DNA from 2 places in the Inquilinus ginsengisoli genome. Region 1 is predicted to be linked to the other one. Evidence: predicted binding sites of a transcription regulator. Region 1 holds the regulator's gene; the other holds the start of a gene.
The links. The regulator LexA, encoded in region 1, represses DNA repair genes until DNA is damaged. The targets are predictions, from matches to a motif close to ATGTTCTANTTTGGTTC.
Positions count from the first base shown of each region.

Region 2: recA (recombinase RecA) is a predicted target of LexA. The motif match lies at 6,418-6,434, and genes of this name have one in related genera.

Region 1 is NZ_JAVDPW010000006.1:473,738-485,220, reverse strand. Features, by position in the region: gene trpD (anthranilate phosphoribosyltransferase) at 1-99, shown strand, start outside; gene trpC (indole-3-glycerol phosphate synthase TrpC) at 105-926, shown strand; gene moaC (cyclic pyranopterin monophosphate synthase MoaC) at 923-1,402, shown strand; gene E9232_RS19295 (molybdopterin molybdotransferase MoeA) at 1,399-2,598, shown strand; gene lexA (transcriptional repressor LexA) at 2,727-3,446, shown strand; gene E9232_RS19285 (LacI family DNA-binding transcriptional regulator) at 3,495-4,520, shown strand; gene E9232_RS19280 (LmrA/YxaF family transcription factor) at 4,522-5,145, opposite strand; gene E9232_RS19275 (NIPSNAP family protein) at 5,236-5,982, shown strand; gene E9232_RS19270 (Gfo/Idh/MocA family protein) at 5,987-7,114, opposite strand; gene E9232_RS19265 (phytanoyl-CoA dioxygenase family protein) at 7,247-8,089, shown strand; gene E9232_RS19260 (ComEC/Rec2 family competence protein) at 8,110-10,287, opposite strand; gene gltX (glutamate--tRNA ligase) at 10,352-11,483, shown strand, end outside.
Region 2 is NZ_JAVDPW010000014.1:85,886-97,368, forward strand. Features, by position in the region: gene E9232_RS31800 (CehA/McbA family metallohydrolase) at 1-434, shown strand, start outside; gene E9232_RS31805 (AraC family transcriptional regulator) at 459-1,358, opposite strand; gene E9232_RS31810 (SDR family NAD(P)-dependent oxidoreductase) at 1,513-2,349, shown strand; gene E9232_RS31815 (aldo/keto reductase) at 2,427-3,509, shown strand; gene dksA (RNA polymerase-binding protein DksA) at 4,107-4,526, shown strand; gene E9232_RS31825 (hypothetical protein) at 4,741-5,400, shown strand; gene E9232_RS31830 (AraC family transcriptional regulator) at 5,456-6,316, opposite strand; gene recA (recombinase RecA) at 6,485-7,561, shown strand; gene gltX (glutamate--tRNA ligase) at 7,645-9,024, shown strand; gene E9232_RS31845 (NYN domain-containing protein) at 9,095-9,928, shown strand; gene cysS (cysteine--tRNA ligase) at 10,038-11,423, shown strand; gene cimA (citramalate synthase) at 11,428-11,483, shown strand, end outside.

The DNA of each region.
Region 1 (11,483 bases):
GGTGCCGACCTCGCGGCGCGCATCATCGACGATGGGACGGCCGCCCATGTGCTCGAACGGCTGGCCCGGATCACAACCCAGGGCCCGGCCAAGGGTTAGGAATCATGAGTGACACGCTGACACGCATCGTCGCCGACAAGCGTCGGCACATCGAACAGCGCAAGGCGGCGGTGCCGCCGGCCGAGATTCGCCGGCTGGCGGATCTCGCCGACCGCGCCGCCCCGCCGCGCGGTTTCCTGGCGGCGCTGCGCCGGGCACAGTCCGAAGGCCGCACCGGCCTGATCGCCGAGATCAAGAAGGCCTCGCCGTCCAAGGGGCTGATCCGCCCGGATTTCGACCCGCCCGCCCTCGCCCGCGCCTATCGCGACGGCGGCGCCACCTGCCTGTCGGTGCTGACCGACGTGCCCTATTTCCAGGGCGCCGACGAGTATCTGACCGCCGCGCGCAATGCGGTCGAGCTGCCGGTGCTGCGCAAGGACTTCATGGTCGATCGCTACCAGATCGACGAGGCCCGGGCGCTGGGCGCCGACTGCATCCTGCTGATCATGGCGGCGCTGGACGACGCCACCGCGCAGGAGCTGGAGCAGGCCGCGATCGACAACGGCATGGACGTGCTGGTCGAGGTGCATGATGCGGCGGAGCTGGAGCGGGCGCTGAAGCTGCGGTCGCCGCTGCTCGGCATCAACAACCGGAACCTCAAGACCCTGCAGGTCGACCTCGCCACCACCGAGGCGCTGGCGGCCCAGGTGCCGCGGGACCGGCTGATGGTGTCCGAGAGCGGGCTGTTCACCCCGGCCGACCTGGCCCGCATGGCCCGGGTGGGCGCCACCACCTTCCTGATCGGCGAAAGCCTGATGCGCCACGACGACGTCGCCGCCGCCACCCGCGCGCTGCTGACGCCGGAGGCGAGATCCTCCGCCGCATGAGCGACCTCACCCATTTCGACGCCGCCGGGCAGGCGCGCATGGTCGATGTCTCGGACAAGGAGGCGACGGTCCGGGTGGCGCGTGCCGGCTGCCGGGTCGAGATGAAACCGGAGACGCTGGCGCTGATCGCCGCCGGCGGCCACGCCAAGGGCGACGTGCTGGGCATCGCCCGCATCGCCGGCATCATGGCCGCCAAGCGCACCGCCGACCTGATCCCGCTGTGCCACCCGCTGCCGCTGTCCAGCGTCGAGCTGGCGCTGCGCTGCGATGCGGAGCACAGCCGGGTCGAGATCGAGGCCACGGTCAAGGTCACCCACCGCACCGGAGTCGAGATGGAGGCGCTGACCGCCGCCTCAGTCGCCGCCCTGACCGTCTACGACATGTGCAAGGCGGTCGACCGTGGCATGGTGGTCACCGACCTGCGCCTGCTGCACAAATCCGGCGGGCGGTCGGGCATCTATGAGGCCGCGCCATGATCCCGGTCGCCGAGGCCCGCGCCCGCATCCTCTCCGCCTTCCAGGCCCTGCCGGCCGAGACCGTGCCGTTGCCCGAGGGCCTGGGCCGGATCCTGGCCGAGCCGGTCGTGGCGCGGCTGACCCAGCCGCCGCTCGACGTCTCCGCCATGGATGGCTGGGCGGTGCGCGCCACCGACGTCGCCACGGTGCCGGCGACGCTGCGCGAGATCGGCCGGGTGCCGGCCGGCGGCCGCTTCGAGGGCACGGTCGGGCCGGGCCAATGCGTCCGCATCTTCACCGGCGCGCCGCTGCCCGCGGGCGCCGACGCGGTGGTGATCCAGGAGGATGCCGACGCATCAGGCGATTCGGTCACCATCCGCGAGGGCGCCGGTGCCGGCCGCTATGTCCGCAAGGCCGGGCTGGACTTCCGCGCCGGCGACACCCTGCTGCAGCCCGGCCGGCGCCTGACCGCGCGCGACATCGGCATCGCCGCCTCGACCAACCATCCCTGGCTGCGCGTCCGCCGCCGGCCGCGGGTGGCGATCCTGGCGACCGGCGACGAGATCGTGATGCCGGGCGAGGCGCTGGGGCCGAGCCAGATCGTCAGCTCCAACAGCCACGCCCTCGCCGCCCTGGTCCGCAGCTGCGGCGGCCAGCCGATCGATCTCGGCATCGCCCGCGACGATGCCGAGTCGCTGACCGCGCTGGCGGCCGGGGCGCGCGGCGCCGACCTGGTCGTCACCACCGGCGGCGCCTCGGTCGGCGACCACGACCTGATCCGTTCGGTGCTGGGCGGGCGCGGCCTGGCGCTCGACTTCTGGACGATCGCGATGCGGCCGGGCAAGCCGCTGATGTTCGGCCGGCTCGACGACACCCCGATGCTGGGCCTGCCCGGCAACCCGGTTTCGACCATGGTCTGCGGCTGGCTGTTCCTGCGCCCGGCGATCCTGGCGCTGCAGGGCGCGGCGCTCCCGGACGACCGGATCGCGGCGACTTTGGGCCGCGACCTGCCGGCCAATGATCGGCGCGAGGATTACTTGCGGGCGCGGATCGAGCGCACCGAAAACGGCCTGGTCGCCACCCCGTTCCCGGCCCAGGACAGCTCGATGCTGTCGCTGCTGGCGGCCGCCGACGGGCTGGTGATCCGGCCGCCGCTGGCGCCGGCGGCGGCGCGCGGCGATGCGGTCGAGGCGGTGCTGTTCACGGACGGGATCTGACCCGGCGATTGTTGCGAGGAAGTAAAGAGTCGGGTGCGACAAAGTTAGCGCCTTGTGTTTTTGTTTTGTTCCTCCTATCGTGTTTCCAGGGATTCGGCCGCACCGCGGCCCTGAAAACGGAGGATGCCTTGCTGACGCGTAAGCAACAGGAGCTGCTGTTGTTCGTTCATCGCCGCCTGGAGGCGGACGGCGTCAGTCCTTCCTTCGACGAGATGAAGGACGCCCTCAGTCTCAAGTCGAAGTCGGGCATCCATCGACTGATCACCGGCCTCGAAGAGCGCGGCTTTATTCGCCGCCTGCCGCATCGGGCCCGGGCGCTCGAGGTGCTTCGCCTTCCCGACTGCCTCAAGACCGACGCCCCGGCGGCGACCGACGACGACAATGTCGTCCCCTTCCGGCCGCTGCGCAGCGACACGCCCCTGCCCGGCCGCAAGCTGGAGCGCGCCGATCTGGTCAATGCCGAGCACGGCGTCCGCCTGCCGCTCTACGGCCGGATCGCCGCCGGCATGCCGATCGAGGCGCTGCAGGAGCACAACTTCGCCCAGGTGCCGGCCTCGCTGCTCGGCCCGGGTGAGCACTACGCGCTCGAAGTCGCCGGCGACAGCATGGTCGAGGCCGGCATCCTGGACGGCGACACCGTCATCATCCGCCGCTGCGACACCGCCGACGCCGGCGTGATCATCGTCGCCCTGGTCGACGACAACGAGGTCACGCTGAAGCGGCTGCGGCGCAAGGGCGCATCGGTCGGGCTGGAAGCCGCCAACCCGGCCTACGAGACCCGCTTCCTGCCGTCGGACCGGGTCCGCATCCAGGGCCGCCTGGTCGGGCTGCTGCGGACCTATTCGTAACCTGCGGCCTCACCAGCCAGGGCTCGCCATCACGCGGCCCGGCACGCCATGACTGGCCGTGCCGGGCCGCGCCCGTTTGGCGGCGTCGAACGGGCGACGGCGCAGCAGGTCGCGGATGCGGCCGGCGTGTCGATCTCCGCCGTCTCGCGCACCTTCACCAAACACGCCAGCGTTTCGCCCCGGATGCGGGCCCGGGTGCTGGCGGCGGCCGAGGCGCTGGGCTACCGCCCCAACCAGCTGGCGCGCAGCCTGATGACCGGCCGGACCGAGCTGGTCGGGCTGGTCTCGACCCATTTCGCCAACCCCGCCTTCATGGACGTGTTCGACCTGTTCACGCGGGAGCTGCAGCGTCGCGGGCTGCGGCCGCTGATCGCCAACCTGTCGGAGGATGGCCACGCCGCGGCCGCGCTCGACATGATGCTGCAATACAATGTCGACGCCGTGCTGATCGCCACCTCGGCGCCGCCGGAGGGCTTCGCCGCCTCCTGCGCCCGGGCCGGGCTGCCGGTGGTGCATGTGTTCGGCCGGGCCGGGACCGATGCGCCGGTGCCGGTGGTGACGGTCGACAATGTCGCCGGCGGCCGCCTGGCGGCGCAGGCGATGCTGGCGCGCGGGCTGCGGCGCCTGGCCTTCCTCGGCGGCGCGCCGTCGGATGCGTCGTCGATCGACCGCGCCGCCGGCTTCGCCCAGGAACTGGCCGGGGCCGGCCTGCAGCCTGTGGCCGTGGACTACGCCGGCGACTATTCGCATGAGCACGGCCGGCGGGCGATGCACGCGCTGCTCGACGCCCATCGGCCCGATGCGGTGTTCTGCGGCGACGACATCCTCGCCCTCGGCGCGCTCGACGCCTGCCGCGAGCGGAGTGTGCGGGTGCCGGAGGAGATCGGCGTGGTCGGCTTCGACGACATGAAGCTGGCCGCCTGGCCCGGCTACAGCCTGACCACGATCCGCCAGCCGATGGCCGAGATGGTGCGCCACGCCATCGGCGAGATCGCCGCCCGCCTCGCCGATCCCGCCCACGAGTTGCGGAGCCGGCTGTTCGAGATCGCCCTGGTGGAGCGCGGCAGCCTGTAGGTCAGGCCACCCGCAGCCCTTCCAGAACCTGCATCAGCTGCCGGGCACAGACCCTGAGCGGCGCCGCGCTCTGCTCTGCCTTGGCCAGCGCCATCGCCCCGGAATAGGCGGCGACGACGAAGGTGGCGAGATCGTCCGGATCCGCCGCCGCCAGCCGGCCCGAGTGCTGGTCGGCGCGCAGCCGCTCGGCGATCGCGGCCCGCCAGGCCTCGAACAGCGCCTGCATCGCCAGCCGGAACTCCGGATCCGCCAGCGACAGCTCCAGCACCAGGTTGTTGAGCGGGCAGCCGGAGACCGCGCCGCGCCGCTCCAGCCCCTCGGCGATCCCGGCGAAGACCGCGGCAATGCCCTCCAGCGCATCCGGCGCCGACCGGACCGGGGCACACCAGGTCTCCTCGACCTCCTGCGCCACCCGGTCCCGGATCACCGCCAGCCCCAGCGCCTTCTTGGTCGGGAAATGATGGTACAGCGCCCCGCCCGTGGTCCCGGCGATGCGCATGATCTCGTGCATGCCGGTGCCCTGGTAGCCGCGCGACTGGAACGCCTCCGCCGCCACGTCCAACAGCCGTCGCCGCATGCCCTCGGGATCGTAGCTGCGCTTGGGCTCTGCCGATGTCTTTGCCATGGCCGGAGGGTAGCATATTGACTCAACCGGACAATCAGTCTGTTTTAGAACCGGACAACCGGTCTGTTTTAAATGAACTGGGAGGCGATCATGCAGGACAACGGGCAGCAGGTGATGGTTCGGACCCTCAGCCCGATCGTCGAGTTGCGGCGCTACACGCTGCATCCCGGCCGGCGCGACGTGCTGATCGACCTGTTCGAACGGGAGTTCCTGGAAAGCCAGGAGGCCACCGGGATGACCCTCATCGGCCAGTTCCGCGACCTCGACGCGCCCGACCAGTTCGTCTGGCTGCGCGGCTTCGCCGACATGCCGTCACGGGCGGCGGCGCTGCAGGCCTTCTATGGCGGGCCGGTGTGGCAGGCGAACCGCGCGGCCGCCAACGCCACCATGATCGATTCGGACGATGTCCTGCTGCTGCGCCCGGCCCATCCGGAATCGGGCTTCCCGCTCGGGCCCGGCCGCCCGCCCCAGGGCAGCACCGCAGCCCCGGGCGGCATCGTGGTCGCCACCACCTGGCATCTTCACCCGGCAGCCGAGGCCGGATTCATGACGGTGTTCGACACCGATCTGGTCGCTATGCTGCACGAGGCCGGCGTGCCGATCCTGGCGATCTTCGTCAGCGAGCACAGCGAGAACACCTTCCCGGCCCTGCCGGTGCGCGAGGACACCCGGGTCTTCGTCTGGTTCTCGCGCTTCCCCGACCGGGCGGCCTATGAACGCCACGCTGCCGTCCTCGCCCGCATGCCCGGCTTCGCCGCGGCGCTGCTGCCACATCTGGTCCGGGCGCCCGAGGTCGCGCTGCTGTCGCCGACCGCACGGTCGCGGCTGCGCGTCTGATGCCTCAGACGTCGGCGATCCGCACCCAGGCGCGGTCACGGGCGGAGCGCAGGGCCGCGGCGGTGACGCGGTCGACCTCCCAGCCGTCGCGGAAAGTCGGCCACACCGGCTGGCCGGTCGCCACCGCCTGCAGGAAGTCGCGCGCCTCGATCGCGATCTGCTCGTTGTAGCCGGTGCCGTGGCCGACGCCCTGGTTGAAGGCGAGGTAGTCCGGGTGCGCCGGCCCGGTCAGCAGCCGCTGGAAGCCCTGGCGCGAAGCCGGCCGCGCCGAATCGTACAGCCACAGCTCGTTCTGGTTCTCCTGGTCGAAGGCCAGGGCGCCGCGGGTGCCGGTGATGCGGTAGGTGTAGCCCATCTTCCGCCCGGCGGCGACGCGGCTGAAGCTGAGCGACCCGGTGGCACCATTGGCGAAGCGCAGCAGCATCTGGCCCTGGTCGTCATTCTCCACTCGCTCCTCGCTTTGCGGGCCGGGCCGCGTCGCCCGCACCGTGTTGAGGTCGGCGACCAGCGACTCGATCGGCCCGACCAGGCGCAGGCAGGCGTTGACGATGTGCGGCGCGACGTCGCCCAGCGCCCCGGCCTCGGTCCCCGTGGCGATCCGGGTGCGCCAGGACGCCGGCGCCTTCGGGTCGTGCAGGTAGTCCTCGACATGCTCGGCGGTGACCTGGATGACGTCGCCGATCTCACCGGCCTCGATGATCTGCTTGGCCAGCTGGCTGGCCGGGGTGCGGATGTAGTTGAAGCCGACCATGGTGGCGACGCCGGCCGCCTCCGCCGCCTCGACCAGCGCCCGCGATTCGGCCGGGTCGCAGCCCAGCGGCTTCTCGCAGAACACCGGTTTGCCCAGCCGCAGCGCCGCGGTCGCCATCGCCAGATGGGTGCGCGGCGGCGTGGCGATGATCACGGCGTCGACCGCGGGGTCGGCGACCAGCGCCCGCCAATCCGCGGTCGACCGGTTCCAGCCCCAGGCCGCGGCATGGCCGGCCGCGCCCTCGGCCGTGGTGCTGCTGATCATCTCGCAGACCGGGATCAGCGGCGGCGCGAAGGCGGTCCGCACCATCTGGAAGCCGATGCTGTGCGCCTTGCCCATGTAGCCGGCGCCGATCAGGCCGATGCGCAGCATCCCGGTCATTGCATCCTCCCCATGCGGGCCTCCCCATGCCGGGCGGATTGCCGCCGCCCCTATCGAATCCTAGCCATGCCGACTCGATTTGCAAGCGCTTGCAAACCAGCTTACCCTGGCGGCCAGGATAGGGAGGATGGCATGAAAATCTACACTCCGGACACGCTGGACCCGGCGGCGATCGTGGCGGAACTGATCAACGGCCCCGGCGCCGTGGTGCTGCGCGGACTGTTCACGGCCGAGGAGGTCGCGGCGGCCCGGGCGGTGGTGATGCGCGAATCCGAGGGGACGGCCGCCGCCAAGGTCACCCATTTCCAGGGCGCCGCGGAGCAGGAGGGCAAGATCGCCCTGCAGCGCCGGGTGTGGAACCTGCTGGCCAAGGGCGAAGTGTTCTCGCGCATGGCGGCGCATCCGGCGCTGATGACGGTGATGCGGGCCTTCCTGGGCAGCGAGTTCATCATGGGCTCGATCGCCGCCAACCGCATCCTGCCCGGCGGGCCGGGCCAGGAGCCGCATATCGACTATCCCTACTGGGACCTGCACAAGCCGGAGTCGCATCCGGTGCGGATCAACGCCAGCTTCCCGCTGAACGCCCAGGCCACGATCATGCTGGACCCGTTCACCGAGGAGACCGGGGCCACCGCCTATGTGCCGGGGACGCAGGCGGAGCTGCGCTATCCCACCGAGAGCGACCGGTTCTACGACCGCTGCGCCCGCATGCTGGGCGAGCCGGGCGACACCGTGGTGTTCTTCGGCGCGGTCTGGCACTGCGCCATGCCGAACCGGTCGCAGCAGGACCGCTCGGCGATCCTGATCCAGTATCTGCCGAAATTCGTGAAGCCGATGGAGGACATGCCGGCAGCCCTGCCCCGCGCCTTCGTCGAACAGGCCAGCCCGGACCTGCGCCAGCTGCTGGGGCTGAACTACCCCTATCCCGAGGTGCTGGACGCCGCAAAGGCCGGGAACGCCGAGGGGCGGGCGTGATTCGCTGACCGATCGTTCGGTCAATTCGGCGGCGGCGCCGGCCGGAACGCGGCCGGGGCCCAGGGCCGGTCGCCCACCGCCTCGGCCACCGTGGCCACAATCGGTTCCGGCCCCGACAGGTCGACCGCGATGCTGCCGCTGCGGCGCAGGTCGAAGCGGTCCCAGACGCCGAAGCGCGGCCGGCACCAGCGCGGCGCGACCAGGGGCGTGATCACCAGGTCGGCGCCCGAGCAGTCGTCGTCGAAGGCCTCGCCGCTGCGGGTGAAGGCGACCGTGACGGCGCCGAGGCGATACAGGCAACCGCGCGGATCGCAGGCCAGGCGCCCGCCCGCCCCTTCCCCCTGCTGCGGCCACGCCGTGGCATCCTCGGTGACGGCCTGGGCCCGCAGCCAGATCTCGCGGATGAAGCGCTCGCTGCGACGGGTGGAGAAGGTCAGGGTCCCGTCGGTGCCCTGCACCGCCGCCAGCCGGCCGGTGGTGTCGACCAGGATCTGCGGCGCCGGCGCGAACAGCGAGGCAGCGAGCACGATGGGAATGGCCAGCAGCCCGAGCAGGCGCATGCGGCCCGCGGCGAGGCAGAGCCACAGCCCGCCGATGGCGCCGGCCAACAGCCCCCAGGCCGGCATCGCCGGCACGGTGAAGGCAGCCAGCGGCCAGGACGAGACGGTGTAGGCCACCCACAGCATCGCCTGGTTGCCCCAGCCCAGCAGCGGCAGCACCCAGCCGTCGAGGCCCAGCAGCATGGCGGGATAGGCCACCAGCACCGCCGGCATGATCAGCAGCGAGGTCAGCGGGATCGCCATCAGGTTGGCGGCCACCGCCAGCGGCGCGAAGCGCTGGAAGTGGTAGATGGCGAAGGGCGTGGTCGCGACCGTGGCCACCAGCGTGGTCAGCACGATGCCGCCGAGATACATGCACGCGCGGCGCACCGGCCCGGCCCCGGCATGCCAGCGGGCGAGATGCGGCCGCAGCGCCTCATAGGCGGCGATCAGGGCGATCACCGCGCCGAAGGACATCTGGAAGCTCGGCCCCGGCAGCGCCTCCGGTGCCGCCAGCAGAATCGCGGTGGCCGCCAGGGCGACCAGGCGCATCGAGATCGCCACCCGGTCGGCCACCACCGCCAGCAGCACCACGCCGGTCATGACGCTGGACCGCACCGTCGGCACCGAGGCGCCGACCAGGATGGTGTAGGCGACGATGCCGAGCAGGGCGAAGCCGGCGGCCCATTTCTTGATCGGCCAGCGCAGCGCCACCGGCTCGATCAAGGCTAAGCCCAGCCGGAAGCCGCCGAGCAGCAGGATCGCCACCAGGCTGATGTGGATGCCGGAGATCGACAGCAGATGCGACAGGCCGGAATCGCGCATCGCCTGGTTGGCGTCGTCGCTGATCCCGGCGCGCTCGCCGGTCAGGAAGGCGACGGCGATGGCCCCGGCGTCGCCGGAGACCTGCGCCCGCACCCGCGCCGCGATCCGGTCCTGCAGGCGCGCCAGGCTGGACGGCGCCGCGTCCGCGGTCGCATCCAGTCGCTCGACCTTGCCCATGGCGAAGCCGGTGCCGCCGATGCCCTGGAAGAACAGCTGGCGGCGGAAGTCGAAGCCGCCGGGATAGGCCGGGCCGGCCACCGGTGCCAGCGTCGCCCGCACCCGGATGCGGTCTCCGGCGGCAGGGACGGCGTCCGACCCGATCAGGCGCAGCCGCACGGCGTCGGGCGTCGCCTCCAGCGCCAGTCCTTCCATGGTCAGGCCGCCCAGCACCACGCGGACGCCATGCGGCAGCAGGTCGACGGTCTCGACCGTGCCGGTCACGGTGCCGCGCCGTTCGCGGTCCAAGAGCGGCGTCGCCACCATCCGGGTGCGCAGCTCCGCCGCCAGGAAGCCGAGCGCGATGCCCAGCAGCAGCACGGCGAAGGACACCGCCCGCTCCCTGCGGCGCAGCAGGAACACCAGGAGTGCCGACAGCATCAGGGCGCCCGCACCCACCGCCAGTGAAGGCTCGATCGGCAGGGCGAAATAGACGCCGATCCCGGCGCCGAGGCAGCATGGCATCAGCAGAACCAGCCGGCGCCGGACGCCCCCGGCCAGGGCATCGGCGGCCTCCGCCCAATCCAGCCCGTCCATCGCCCAGCGACCGGCGCCGAGGCGGCGCAACGACGCCCGCACCGCCAGCGGAATCCCGGCCGACGCCCCCGCATTAGCCATTGCCCGAAGGCCTATGCTATGGACCTCTCGCACTGATCCTAGCAGCTCTTCTGGAATCTGACCCATGACGGTCGTGACCCGTTTCGCCCCCTCCCCGACCGGATACCTGCATATCGGCGGGGCCCGGACGGCCCTGTACAACTGGCTCTATGCCCGCCACCACGGCGGCGTCTTCCGCCTGCGCATCGAAGACACCGACCGCGCCCGCTCCAACGACGACGCCGTGCGCGCGATCATCGAGGGGCTGACCTGGTTCGGCTTGGAGTGGGACGGCGAGATCGTGTCCCAGTTCGAGCGGCGCGAGCGCCACGCCGCCGTTGCCCGGCAGCTGCTGGCCGAGGGCAAGGCCTATCACTGCTGGCTGTCGCCGGCCGAGCTGGAAGCAGGGCGCGAGCGGGCCAAGGCCGAAGGCAAGCCCTGGAATTTCTACAACAGCCACTGGCGCGACCGCGACCCGGCCGAGGCGCCGAAGGGCGTCGACCCGGTGATCCGGCTGCGCGCGCCGCGCACCGGCGAGACCGTGGTCGAGGACAAGGTCCAGGGCCAGGTCACGGTGCAGAACGACCAGCTGGACGACATGGTGCTGCTGCGCGCCGACGGCACGCCGGTCTACATGCTGTCGGTGGTGGTCGACGACATCGACATGGGCATCACCCAGGTCATCCGCGGCGACGACCACCTGACCAACACCTTCCGCCAGGTCCAGCTGTACAACGCCATCGGCGCGGTGCCGCCCGGCTTCGCCCATATCCCGCTGATCCATGGGCCGGACGGGGCCAAGCTGTCGAAGCGCCACGGCGCGCTCGGCATCGAGGCCTATCGCGATCTCGGCTACCTGCCGGCGGCGCTGCGCAACTACCTGCTGCGCCTGGGCTGGGGCAAGGGCGACGAGGAGATCATCCCGACCGACAAGGCGATCGAGTGGTTCGACCTCGACGGCGTCGGCCGGTCGCCCTCGCGGCTCGACTTCGCCAAGCTGGAGAACCTGAACGGCATCTACATGCGCGAGACGCCGGACAGCGAGCTGCTGGAGCGGGTCACGCCGAACCTGGAGACCGCCCTCGGCCGGTCGCTCGACGATGCCGACCGCGCCATCCTGCTGCTCGGGCTGAACGGGCTGAAGCAGCGCGCCAAAACCCTGGTCGAGCTGGCCGACAGCGCCCTGTTCTATCTCCGCTCCGGCCCGCTGCCGATGA
Region 2 (11,483 bases), on a different contig from region 1:
CTGTGCTGCGGGCTGTGCGGGCTGGCCGCGGCTATGTCACCGAAGGGCCGGACGGGCCGCATCTCAGCATCACCGCCGACGGCGTGCCGATGGGCGGGTCCCATCCCGGCGAGGGCGAGTGGATGGTGGAGGCGGAGATCCGCGGCGCGGCCGGCGACCGGCTGGTCTGGGTCGACGCCGGCGGCATCGTCGCCGAGCAGGAGATCCCGGAGGACCGCTGGACCGCCCGCCTGACCCTGCCGTCGCCGGACCGCTTCCTGCGTGCCGAGATCGTCGCCGAGGCCAGCCGCGACCGGCTCGAGGCCGAATTCCTGCAGGCGCTGCAGGGGCGTAGCCTGCCCGCCGGCGTCACCCGCCAGGACATCGCCACCCAGCCGCTGCGCCGGGCGCTGAGCAATCCGGTCTATGTCGACCGCGGGACCAGGCCGGGCTGACGCCAGCCTCGGATGGTTTCGCCCTCAGGTCACGCTGCGCTCCAGCGCCGGGATCTGCCGCAGCCGGGCCGCGTCCCGGCCCGGCGGGGCGCCGAACAGGCGGCGGTATTCGCGGCTGAACTGCGACGGGCTGTCATAGCCGACGCTGAAGCCCACGCTGGCGACGTCCTCGGCCGCCGCCAGCAGCCGGGCGCGGGCCTCCTGCAGCCGGATCTGCTTCTGGAACTGCAGCGGGCTCATGGTGGTCACGCCGCGGAAATGTCGGTGCAGCGACGTGGTGCTCATCCCCGCCACCCGGGCCAGATCCTCGATCCGGAAGATCTCGGCATAATGGGTGCGGATCCAGCGGATGGTCCGGCCGACCTGCGACAGGCGGCTGTCGGCCAGGCCGATCTGGCGCAGCATGGCGCCATGCCCGCCGGTCAGCAGCCGCCACAGGATCTCGCGTTCGATCATCGGGCGCAGCATGGCGGCATCCTGCGGGCGGTCCAGCAGGCGCAGCAGTCGCACACAGGCCTCGAGCAGTTCGGGCGGGGCGTGGCTGACGGCCATGGCGGGAGATTCGGCGGCGAAGCGGTCGTCGCCATCCATCTCGAGCAGCAGGGCGGCGATGGTGGCCGGATGCAGCGCCATGCCGAAGGCCAGGAACGGCTCTTCGGCGCTGGCCCGAGTGACATGGCCGGTCAGCGGCAGGTCGAGCGACACCACCATGTGCTGGCCCGCGCCGTATTCGAACACCCTGCCGCCCAGCACCGTCCGCTTCGCGCCCTGGACGATCACGCCGAAGGCCGGTTCCGAGACGTGCAGGACCGGCTCGGTGGTGACGGGCGACGCCATCACCCGGACGCCGGGAAGGGGCGTGGCCATGCTGCCGGGGACGGCGTGGCGGGTGATCAGCGAGCGCAGTTCGGCGAGCGGTTCCATGGCGCCATTCCGCCAGCACGCCGCGCAAAGCACAAGCCGCAACCGCATGATACGCTCATGGTTGGCAGGATCGTACAAGAATGCGGGCGCATCGATCTACCGCCGCCGGGTCGCCGCATGATCCCATGAAGGCTCCGTAGCGATGGAGTCGGCGATGCCGAAAACATGGTTTGTCACGGGCGCCGGCCGCGGGCTCGGCGTCCAGATCGCGAAGGCCGCCCTGCGGGCCGGCGACCGCGTCGTGGCCTCGGGCCGCAACCGGGCCGCGGTCAGCGACAGTCTGGGACCGGACGGCGACCGGCTGCTGGCGGTCGAACTCGACGTCACCAGCCTGGACCAGGCGGAGGATGCGGTCGCTGCCGCGGTGTCGCGCTTCGGCGGCATCGACGTGCTGGTGAACAATGCCGGATACGGCCATCTCGGCTTCTTCGAAGAGGTGTCCATGCAGGACGTCCGGGCCCAGTTCGCCCCCAACCTGTTCGGGGTGTTCAACGTCAGCTGGGCGGCGCTGCCGGCGATGCGGTCCGCGCGCCGGGGGCGGATCTTCAACATCTCGTCGATCGGCGGCTTCGCCGGAGGGGAGCTGGCCTCGCTGTACTGCGCCAGCAAATTCGCCCTCGAAGGCTACTCGGAATCCCTGGCGAAGGAAATCGCCCCGTTCGGGCTGTTCTTGACCATCGTCGAGCCGGGCGCGTTCCGCACCGACTTCCTCTCCGGCGACTCGCTCCGCTTCGGCGACAGGACCGTGGCCGATTACGACGACCGGCGGGCCCGGCTCCACACGTCCTTCGAACAGCGCGACGGGCAGCAGCCGGGCGATCCCGAGAAGCTGGCCGACGCGCTTGTGCTGCTGTCGGGCGAGGCCGAGCCGCCGCTGCGCTTCGCCGCCGGGTCGATCGCCGTCGCCGCGGCCGAGGCCAAGCTGGCCAGCCTGCGCACCGAACTCGACCGCTGGCGGTCGCTGTCCGTCGGCACCGACTACGCCACCTAGCGGCCGATCCATCCCCACGCATCCGCGCGGCCCGCTCGGGGCCGCCGGTCCCCCCTCAGCGATCGAAGAGACCCGTCATGTCACTCAATTCCTATGTCAGCCTCGGCCGCTCCGGCCTGCGCGTCAGCCCGTTCTGCCTGGGCACCATGACCTTCGGCGAGGAATGGGGCTGGGGGTCGAGCCCGGCCGAGGCCGAGGCGATCCTGACGGAATACCTCGAACGCGGCGGCAACTTCATCGACACCGCCAACATCTACACCCTTGGCCATTCCGAGAAGATCATCGGCGACTTCTTTGCCCAGCGGAAAGGCCGGCGCGACCGCGCCGTCATCGCCACCAAGTTCTTCGGCAACCTCTATCTCGGCGACCCCAATGGCGGCGGGGCCGGGCGCAAGGCGATCATGGAGCAGTGCGACCAGTCGCTGCGCCGGCTGCAGACCGACTACATCGACCTCTACTGGCTGCACAACTGGGATCGCACGGCGCCGATCGAGGAGACGCTGCGGGCGATGGACGACCTGGTGGCGGCCGGCAAGGTCCGCTATCTCGGCATCTCCGACGTGCCGGCCTGGAAGGTGGCCCAGGCCCAGGCCATCGCCCAGTTCCGCGGCTGGGCGCCGCTGATCGCGCTGCAGATCGAATACTCCCTGCTGCAGCGCACGGTCGAAGGCGAGCTGACGCCGATGGCGCAGGAGCTGGGCCTGGGCGTGATGCCGTGGAGCCCCCTGAAGGGCGGCTGGCTGTCGGGCAAGTACAGCCGCGAGAACGCCGGCACCGTGACCTCCGACCGGGCGGCCCTGGTCGGCATGCCGGCCGAGCGCGACCATCTCATCATCGATGCGGTCAAGGCCGTGGCCGCGGAGCAGGAGGCCAGCCCGGCGGCGGTGGCGCTGGCCTGGGTGCAGGGACGGCCGGGCGTGGCCTCGACTCTGATCGGCGCGCGGCGGATCGACCAGCTGCAGGCCAACATCGCGGCCCTCGACATCACGCTGACCGACGCCCAGGTCGCGGCGCTGGACGAGGCCTCGAAGCCCAGCCTGGCGTTCCCGGCCGACATCAACCGGCTGCTGGCGCCGAATCTGGCCTTTGCCGGGGCGAAGGTCGACGGCCTGCAGACCACGGCCTATCCGCTGCTGACCCGGACCGCGACCCGTTACTGACGGGGCCTGCGCCCGGGCTTGCCGGGCGGCCCAATACCGGAATTCCCTGGATCTCGATGGGATCGGCTGCGCCGTGGTGATCTTCTTCGGCCGGTCGATCCGGCTGCCGGAGAAGTAGGCCGGAGCTGCCGGCAGCCGCCGTTCCACCGAGCGCACATCTCGGCGAACGGCCTCTACGGCAGGCGTCTGTGATCCGCGCCGATCCTCGATCGGGCGCTGAAACCACGCCTCTTCCCATGCGGAAACCGACGCCTTCGCCGGCGCCTTTCGCGCCGCGCATGGCGGATCGGATTTCCGCCACACTCTGATCCCCTTGCGTTCCTGCCCCGTTCGGCGGTATCAGGGCGCCGCATGCCGCAATGCGACCATCGGTCCGAATTCCGACCGCAGGCCGCCGCGGCGCCCCGATGCGGCGGAGCGAAGCGGCATCCGGGGGCAACGGATTTTGTGTGGTCGTTCAAAGTCGTGGAAAATCAGCGGGTTATAGAATTCGATCCGCGCATCGTTTCGATTGTTTCCGACCTAGCGTCTCCCTATACTCCGCGCCGCCCAGGCCCGGAGAAGGCCGGCACGTCAGACAGTGAGTGGTTGTTTGCGATGACAGCGATGCTTCTGCCTCCGGATTATCATCCGTCGGATGACGAAGACTTCATGAATCCGATGATGCTGGAGTACTTCCGGCGAAAGCTTCTGAAGTGGCGGGCCGAGCTCCTCGCCGAATCCAACGCGACCCTGAGCAGCCTGCAGGATGGCGGCATCCAGGAGCCGGATCTGACCGATCGGGCCTCCGCCGAGACCGACCGCTCGCTTGAGCTCAGGACCCGCGACCGCGAGCGCAAGCTCCTGTCCAAGATCGATTCGGCGATGCGCCGGATCGAGGACGGCAGCTACGGCTTCTGCGAGGAGACGGGCGAGCCGATCGGCGTCAAGCGGCTGGAGGCGCGCCCGACGGCGACCTTGAGCCTCGAGGCGCAGGAGCGCCACGAGCGGCTGGAGCGTACCCACCGCGACGATTGATCCGCACACGGCGCCGAAAGGCGCCGTTCTCGTCTTCGCCGTCTCCGGAGGGCCGTTTCCGGTCTTCGCGGTCGAAACGCGCGTTCGCACCTCCGCCTCGGCCCCGGCTCGTGCTAAGGTGCCGGCGGGGCATTCAGATCGAGGGTTTTCGATGTATCGTGGCGCAGCGCTTATCGCCGCTCTTCTCGCTGTCTCGGCCTGCGGGATCGATCCGGTGAGTCCGAAGGAGACCCGCGTCGACTATGCGGGTTTCATCAACAGTGCGGATCAGGCCGCCATCTACGCCAATTCGCAATGCGCCAAGATCAACCGCCTGGCCGTGTTCAAGGCCGAGGACGTGATCGATGGCCGGAAGGGCGCGACCTTCCAGTGCCTGGCGGTACCGAAATGCTATCCGGCCGAAGCGTCGGCCCCCGGCCAGCCGGTCGGCCTGACGCCCGGGGCCGCGATGCCCGTCTCCGCGCCGGGCGCCGCGACTCCGGCGGCGCGGAACGCGCCCTATGTGGTCCCGGCCACCGCTGCTTCGCGGTTCCCCGGCGGGGTCGTGGCAATGGCGCCGGTCTCCGGCCACCGCGACCGCCGTGCCACGCGCCGGGCCAGCGGGCCTGCCGACAACGCGGCGGACGACAACACCTACATTCCCTACGCCGCCGTCCCGGTGGCCGCGGGCGCGCCGCCGCAGCGGGTGCCGGCCTTCGCGACGATCGGCGTCCCCACCGGCCCCAACCCGGTCTCGGTCCCGGAGGAATCCGCTGGCCCGCGACCGGTCGGCTCCTTCGCCTCCACCGCGGCTGGCACCTGGCAGCAGGCGGTGACCTGCAAGCCGAACGACACCCTGCCGCTCGCCACCGACCGGCTGCTCGACCTGTACTGAGGCCCGTTCCGGCCCAGGGCGCCATCCGGCGTCCCGGGCCGCATTTTTTCCAGCCTCAGCCCTCCGGCATCGACCGGATCGGCAGGTGGATGTCGGTAACGAGCTCCGCGGCCGGAGTCGTGCGCGGGTCGTTTAGGTACTCCTCGAAGATCGGCGCTTCCGCCGGCTCGGCGCCGCTGGTCGGCAGCCAGGTCCGGTACAGCCAGGCGTAGGACCGCTCCAGCTCGGCATAGGGGCCGGTGTGCCGCAGCACGGCATAGGGGCCGCCGGCGACGGTCAGGATGGCGACGCCGTCCTCCGCCGCGATGCCCTCGGGCACCTCCAGGCAGGCATCGGCGCGCAGGTCGGCGGCGGCGACCGCCCCCGGGTCGTCGTGGTAGAGGCCCAGGCTGCGGGTGGCCTGCCCCAGCAGCTGGCGGGCGCGGGCCCAGGCCACCAGGGTGTCGAAGCTGCGGCCGATCTCCAGATAGGGGCCGGTGTGCCGCACGGCGGCGACTCGGATCGGCGCCAGGGTGCGGCAGGTCACGTCGGGCATGATGGTATCTCCTTCGGTTGGGGCGAAGGGGAACGACCGGCGCGTGTTGCGATAGGCGCCCGGCGGCCGGCCATAGGCGCCGGCGAAGGCGCGGCTGAAGGCGGCGGTGCTGCCGTAGCCGGCGCGGCGGGCGACCGTCGCCATCGCCGTCTCGGCTTCCAGCAGGGTGCCCGCCGCGCGATGCAGCCGCAGCCGCCGCACCGTATCGGCCACCGTCTCGCCCAGCAGGTACCGGTAGGCCCGGTGGAAATGGTAAGGCGAGAAGCAGGCGACCGCCGCCAGCCGGTCGAGATCGATCGGGTCGTCGAGATGGTCGGCGATGTGGTCGATCACCCGCTGGATGCGGGCAAGGTGGCGGTCGAGCGTGGCGTCCTTCGGCATCGATTCGTTCTCCCGGTCCCAGTGCTAGCCCGGTACGCCTTGATCCTGCTTGCGAAGTTCCGGTTGCGGAAGGGGGCTGTACAAGGCGTATTGCTCGGCGTGAACAAAACGTGTACAAGGACTGCATTGACGTGGCCGCGGCGCCATGCAACTGGAAAGGGACAGGTGATGTCGATCCCGACTCTCCGTGTTGTGGAAAGAGCCCCGATGGACAAGACCAAGGCGCTTGAAGCCGCCCTGACCCAGATCGAACGCGCCTTCGGCAAGGGGTCGGTGATGAAGCTCGGGGCACGGCCCCAGGTCGAGGCCGAGGTGATCTCGAGCGGCTCGCTGGGCCTCGACATCGCGCTCGGCATCGGCGGGCTGCCGAAGGGCCGGATCATCGAGATCTACGGCCCGGAAAGCTCGGGCAAGACCACTCTGGCGCTGCATGTCGTGGCCGAGGCGCAGAAGGCCGGCGGCACCTGCGCCTATGTCGACGCGGAACATGCGCTGGACCCCGGCTATGCCCGCAAGCTGGGCGTCAACATCGACGAGCTGCTGATCTCGCAGCCCGATGCCGGCGAACAGGCGCTGGAGATCACCGACACGCTGGTCCGCTCCGGCGCGATCGACGTGATCGTGATCGACTCGGTCGCCGCGCTGGTGCCGCGGGCCGAGCTCGAGGGCGAGATGGGCGACAGCCAGCCCGGCCTGCAGGCGCGGCTGATGAGCCAGGCGATGCGCAAGCTCACCGGCTCGATCTCGCGCTCCAACACCCTGGTCGTCTTCATCAACCAGATCCGGCTGAAGATCGGCGTGATGTTCGGCAACCCGGAGACGACGACCGGCGGCAACGCGCTGAAGTTCTACTCCTCGGTCCGGCTCGACATCCGCCGCATCGGCGCGATCAAGGACCGCGAGACCGTCACCGGCAACCAGACCCGGGTCAAGGTGGTGAAGAACAAGATGGCGCCGCCGTTCCGCGTCGTCGAATTCGACATCATGTACGGCGAAGGCATCTCGAAGACCGGCGAACTGCTCGACCTCGGCGTCCAGGCCGGGGTGGTCGAGAAGTCGGGCGCCTGGTTCTCCCATGACGGCCAGCGCATCGGCCAGGGCCGCGAGAACGCCAAGGTCTTCCTGCGCGACAATCCCGAGGTGGCGAAGACGGTCGAGGCCAAGATCCGCGGCAATGCCGGGCTGGTCTCCGACAAGATGATGGCGACGGGCGGCCCCGACGAGGGCGACGCCGCCGAGGAGTGATCCGCGCCGGGCTGCTCCCGACGGATTTGCGACAGAGAAGGCCCGGGTTTCCGGGCCTTTTCCGTTGCCGCGCGGATCGTGCTATGTCCCAGCCCATGATTGCTCTGCCTGCGACCGACCCGACCCCGATCGTCACCCGCTTCGCCCCCAGCCCGACCGGCCTGCTGCATGTCGGCAATGTCCGCACCGCCCTGGTCTGCTGGCTCGCCGCCCGCGCCTCGGGCGGCCGCTTCCTGCTGCGGCTCGACGACACCGACACCGAACGGGGCAGCGCCGAATTCGCCGCGGCGATCGAGCAGGACCTGCTCTGGCTCGGCCTCGGCTGGGACGGCTTCTCGCGCCAGTCCGACCGCACCGGCCGCTATCAGGCGGCGCTCGACCGGCTCAAGCAGTCCGGCCGGCTCTACCCCTGCTACGAGACGGCGGAGGAGCTGGAGCTCAAGCGCAAGAGCCTGCTGGCCCGCGGCCTGCCGCCGCTCTACGACCGCGCCGCTTTGGCCCTGACCGACGCCGACCGCGCCCGGCTGGAGGCCGAGGGCCACCGGCCGCATTGGCGCTTCCGGATGGCGGATGGGCCGGTCGAATGGCAGGACAAGGTCCGCGGCCGGGTCCATTTCGAGGGCCGCGACATCTCCGACCCCGTGCTGGTGCGCGAGGATGGACGGGCGCTCTACCACATCGGCTCGGTGGTCGACGACGCCGAGATGGGCATTACCCTGGTGGTGCGCGGCGAGGACCATGTCGCCAACACCGCGATGCACATCCAGTTGGCCGAGGCGCTGGGCGCCGTTCCGCCCAGCTATGCCCACACCTCGCTGATCGCCGACGCCGAGGGCCACGGCCTGTCCAAGCGCCTCGGCAGCCTGTCGCTGCGCAGCCTGCGCGGCGAGGGCATCGAGCCGATGGCGGTGGCCAGCCTGCTGGCCAAGCTCGGCACCTCCGACCCGATCGAGCCGCGGCTGTCGCTCGGCCAGCTGGCGGCGGAATTCGACTTCGCCAAATTCTCCCGCACCACCCCGCGCTTCGACCCGGCCGAGCTGCAGCGCCTCAACAGCCGCATCCTGCACGAGACGCCCTATGCGGCGGTGCGCGACCGGCTCGCCGCCCTCGGTCTCGGCGCGGTGGACGAGGCGGCCTGGGCGGTTCTGCGCCCGAACCTGCAGCGCCTGGACGATGCCGCCGGCTGGTGGCGGGTGGTGACCGGGCCGGTCGGGCCGGTCGTCGCCGACGCCGCGCTGCTCGAGGCCGCGGCCGCGGTGCTGCCGCCGGAGCCCTGGGGCGACGCCACCTGGGGCGAATGGACCGCGGCGGTGCGCGACCGCACCGGGATCAAGGGCAAGCCGCTGTTCCTGACCTTGCGCCTGGCGCTGACCGGGCTCGACCACGGCCCCGAACTGCGCGGCCTGCTGCCGCTGATCGGGCGGGAGCGGGTGGCGGCGCGGCTGGCCGGCCGCGCGGCATGACGTCCCGGCATACCAAATCTTAACCCGGCCCCCCTTGGCGGCACCCCGCCGGCCGGGTTAAGAAGCGATCATGACCGACGAGACTTCGCCTGCCCAAGAGACCCCGGCGCTGCCGGTGGCCGCGGTCTTCCTCGATGTCGCCTCGCTCGCCGCTGACGAGCCGGAGGGCCTTGCCCGTATCCTCGGCGCGCTCGACACCGTCTGCCGCCCGGCCCGGCGCATCGCCTATGCCGATTGGGCGGCCTTGCCGGATCTGCGCAGCGTCGCCCACCGCCACGGCTTCGACCAGGTCCAGACCACCGAGACCGAGCCGGGCCGCGACGCCGCCGCGCTACGCCTGGTGGTCGACGCCCTGGAGGTCGCGCTGATCGACGGCGATGTCGGCACCGTCGTGCTGGTGACCGGCAGCGCCGCGCTGCTGCCGCTGGTGCGCAGCCTGCGCCGCCACGGCCGGCAGGTGATCGGCATCGGTCCGGCCCGCCGCACCGACCCGCTGTTCCAGGCGGAATGCGACCGCTTCGTCGATTGCGCGCTCCTCGGCCGCCCGATTCCCGCCGCAATACCGGCCCGGCTCTCGGCCACGCTCCCGATGGCTCCCCGCCCGGCCGCGGCCACCCGCCGGCCCGAACCAGCCCCGGCTCTGCGCCCGGAGCCTGCACCGACTCCGCGCTTGGCCGAGCCGGCGCCGCGGCTGCGCGTCGGCCCGCCCGCCGTCGCGAAGCCCGGCCGCCTCGGCCCGGCTATGGCGACCGAGGCGCCGCGCCAGCCCGCCCAGGCCCGCGCCCACCGCCCGTCGCTGACCGCCCAGTTCGACGAGCCGGAGGCCGGCCCCGCCGGGCCGCCGCTGATGGCCGGCGCGCCGGTGGTGCCGCAGCGCAAGGGCTGGTTCGGCAAGCGTCGCTGACCGGGCTGCCTTGCGGCCGGAACCTTGGACGCCACGGGCCTGATCTGGTAATCGTCGCGGTCCCGACCGACCGGCCGGACCGCAAGCCAGACCAGTAGGATTCCGACCCGTGGCGCTCACCCTGCACAACACGCTCAGCCGGACGAAGGAAGCCTTCGTCCCGATCGACCCGAGCCATGTGCGCATGTATGTCTGCGGCCCCACGGTCTATGACTACGCCCATATCGGCAACGCCCGGCCGATCGTGGTGTTCGACGTGCTGTACCGGCTGCTGCGGTCGCAGTATCCGCGGGTGACGTACGTCCGCAACATCACCGACATCGACGACAAGATCATCGAGCGGGCGAAGGCCAACGGCGAGACCATCGGCGCGCTGACCCAGCGCACCGGCGAGGTCTTCGCCGAGGACATGGCCGCCCTGGGCGCCCGGGTGCCGGACATCCAGCCGCGCGCCACCGAGCATATCCCTCAGATGGTCGACATGATCGGCACCCTGGTTGCCAAGGGCAATGCCTACGCCGCCGAGGGCCACGTGCTGTTCAACGTGCCGTCGATGCCGGATTACGGCCAGCTGTCGCGCCGCAACCGCGACGAGCAGATCGACGGCGCCCGGGTGGATGTCGCGCCCTACAAGCGGGATCCGGCCGATTTCGTGCTGTGGAAGCCATCGGCCGACGACCAGCCGGGGTGGGACAGCCCCTGGGGCCGCGGCCGGCCGGGCTGGCATATCGAGTGCTCGGCCATGGCGGCCGCCCATCTCGGCGACATCTTCGACATCCATGCCGGCGGCATCGACCTGGTGTTCCCGCACCATGAGAACGAGATCGCGCAGAGCCGCTGCGCCCACGGCACCCCAGCCATGGCGCGCTACTGGCTGCACAACGGCTTCCTGATGGCCGAAGGCGAGAAGATGTCGAAATCGCTCGGCAACTTCTACACGCCGCGCGAGCTGCTGGAAGAGTTCCCCGGCGAGGCGCTGCGCTACACCCTGCTATCCGGCCATTACCGCCAGCCCTTCGACTTCACCAAGGAGGGCGTGCGGCAGGCGCGGGCGGCGCTGGACCGACTGTACGGCGCCCTGCGCGGCGCCGGGGCGGTGGCGGCGATCGAGCCGAAGGATGCGCCGCACCTGGTGCGCAGCGCGCTGGAGGACGACCTCAACACCTCGCAGGCCCTGGCCGCGCTGCACGATCTGGCGGGGGCGCTGAACAAGACCACCGATCCGGTGCTGCAGGCCCGGCTGAAGGGCGAGATCCTGGCCGGCGGCGCGCTGCTGGGCCTGCTGGAGCAGGACCCGGAGGACTGGTTCCGCTGGCAGCCCAAGGCCGGGGCGGGCCTGACCGATGCCGAGATCGAGACGCTGATCGCCGACCGGCGGGCGGCGCGGGCGGCCAAGAACTTCGCCGAGGCCGACCGCATCCGCGACCAGCTGGTCGCGGCCGGCGTCGCGCTCGAAGACAAGCCGGACCGCACCTTGTGGCGCCGGGAATGGTGAGGCGATGAGCGAGCGGCTCTACCTGTTCGACACCACGCTGCGCGACGGGGCGCAGACCCA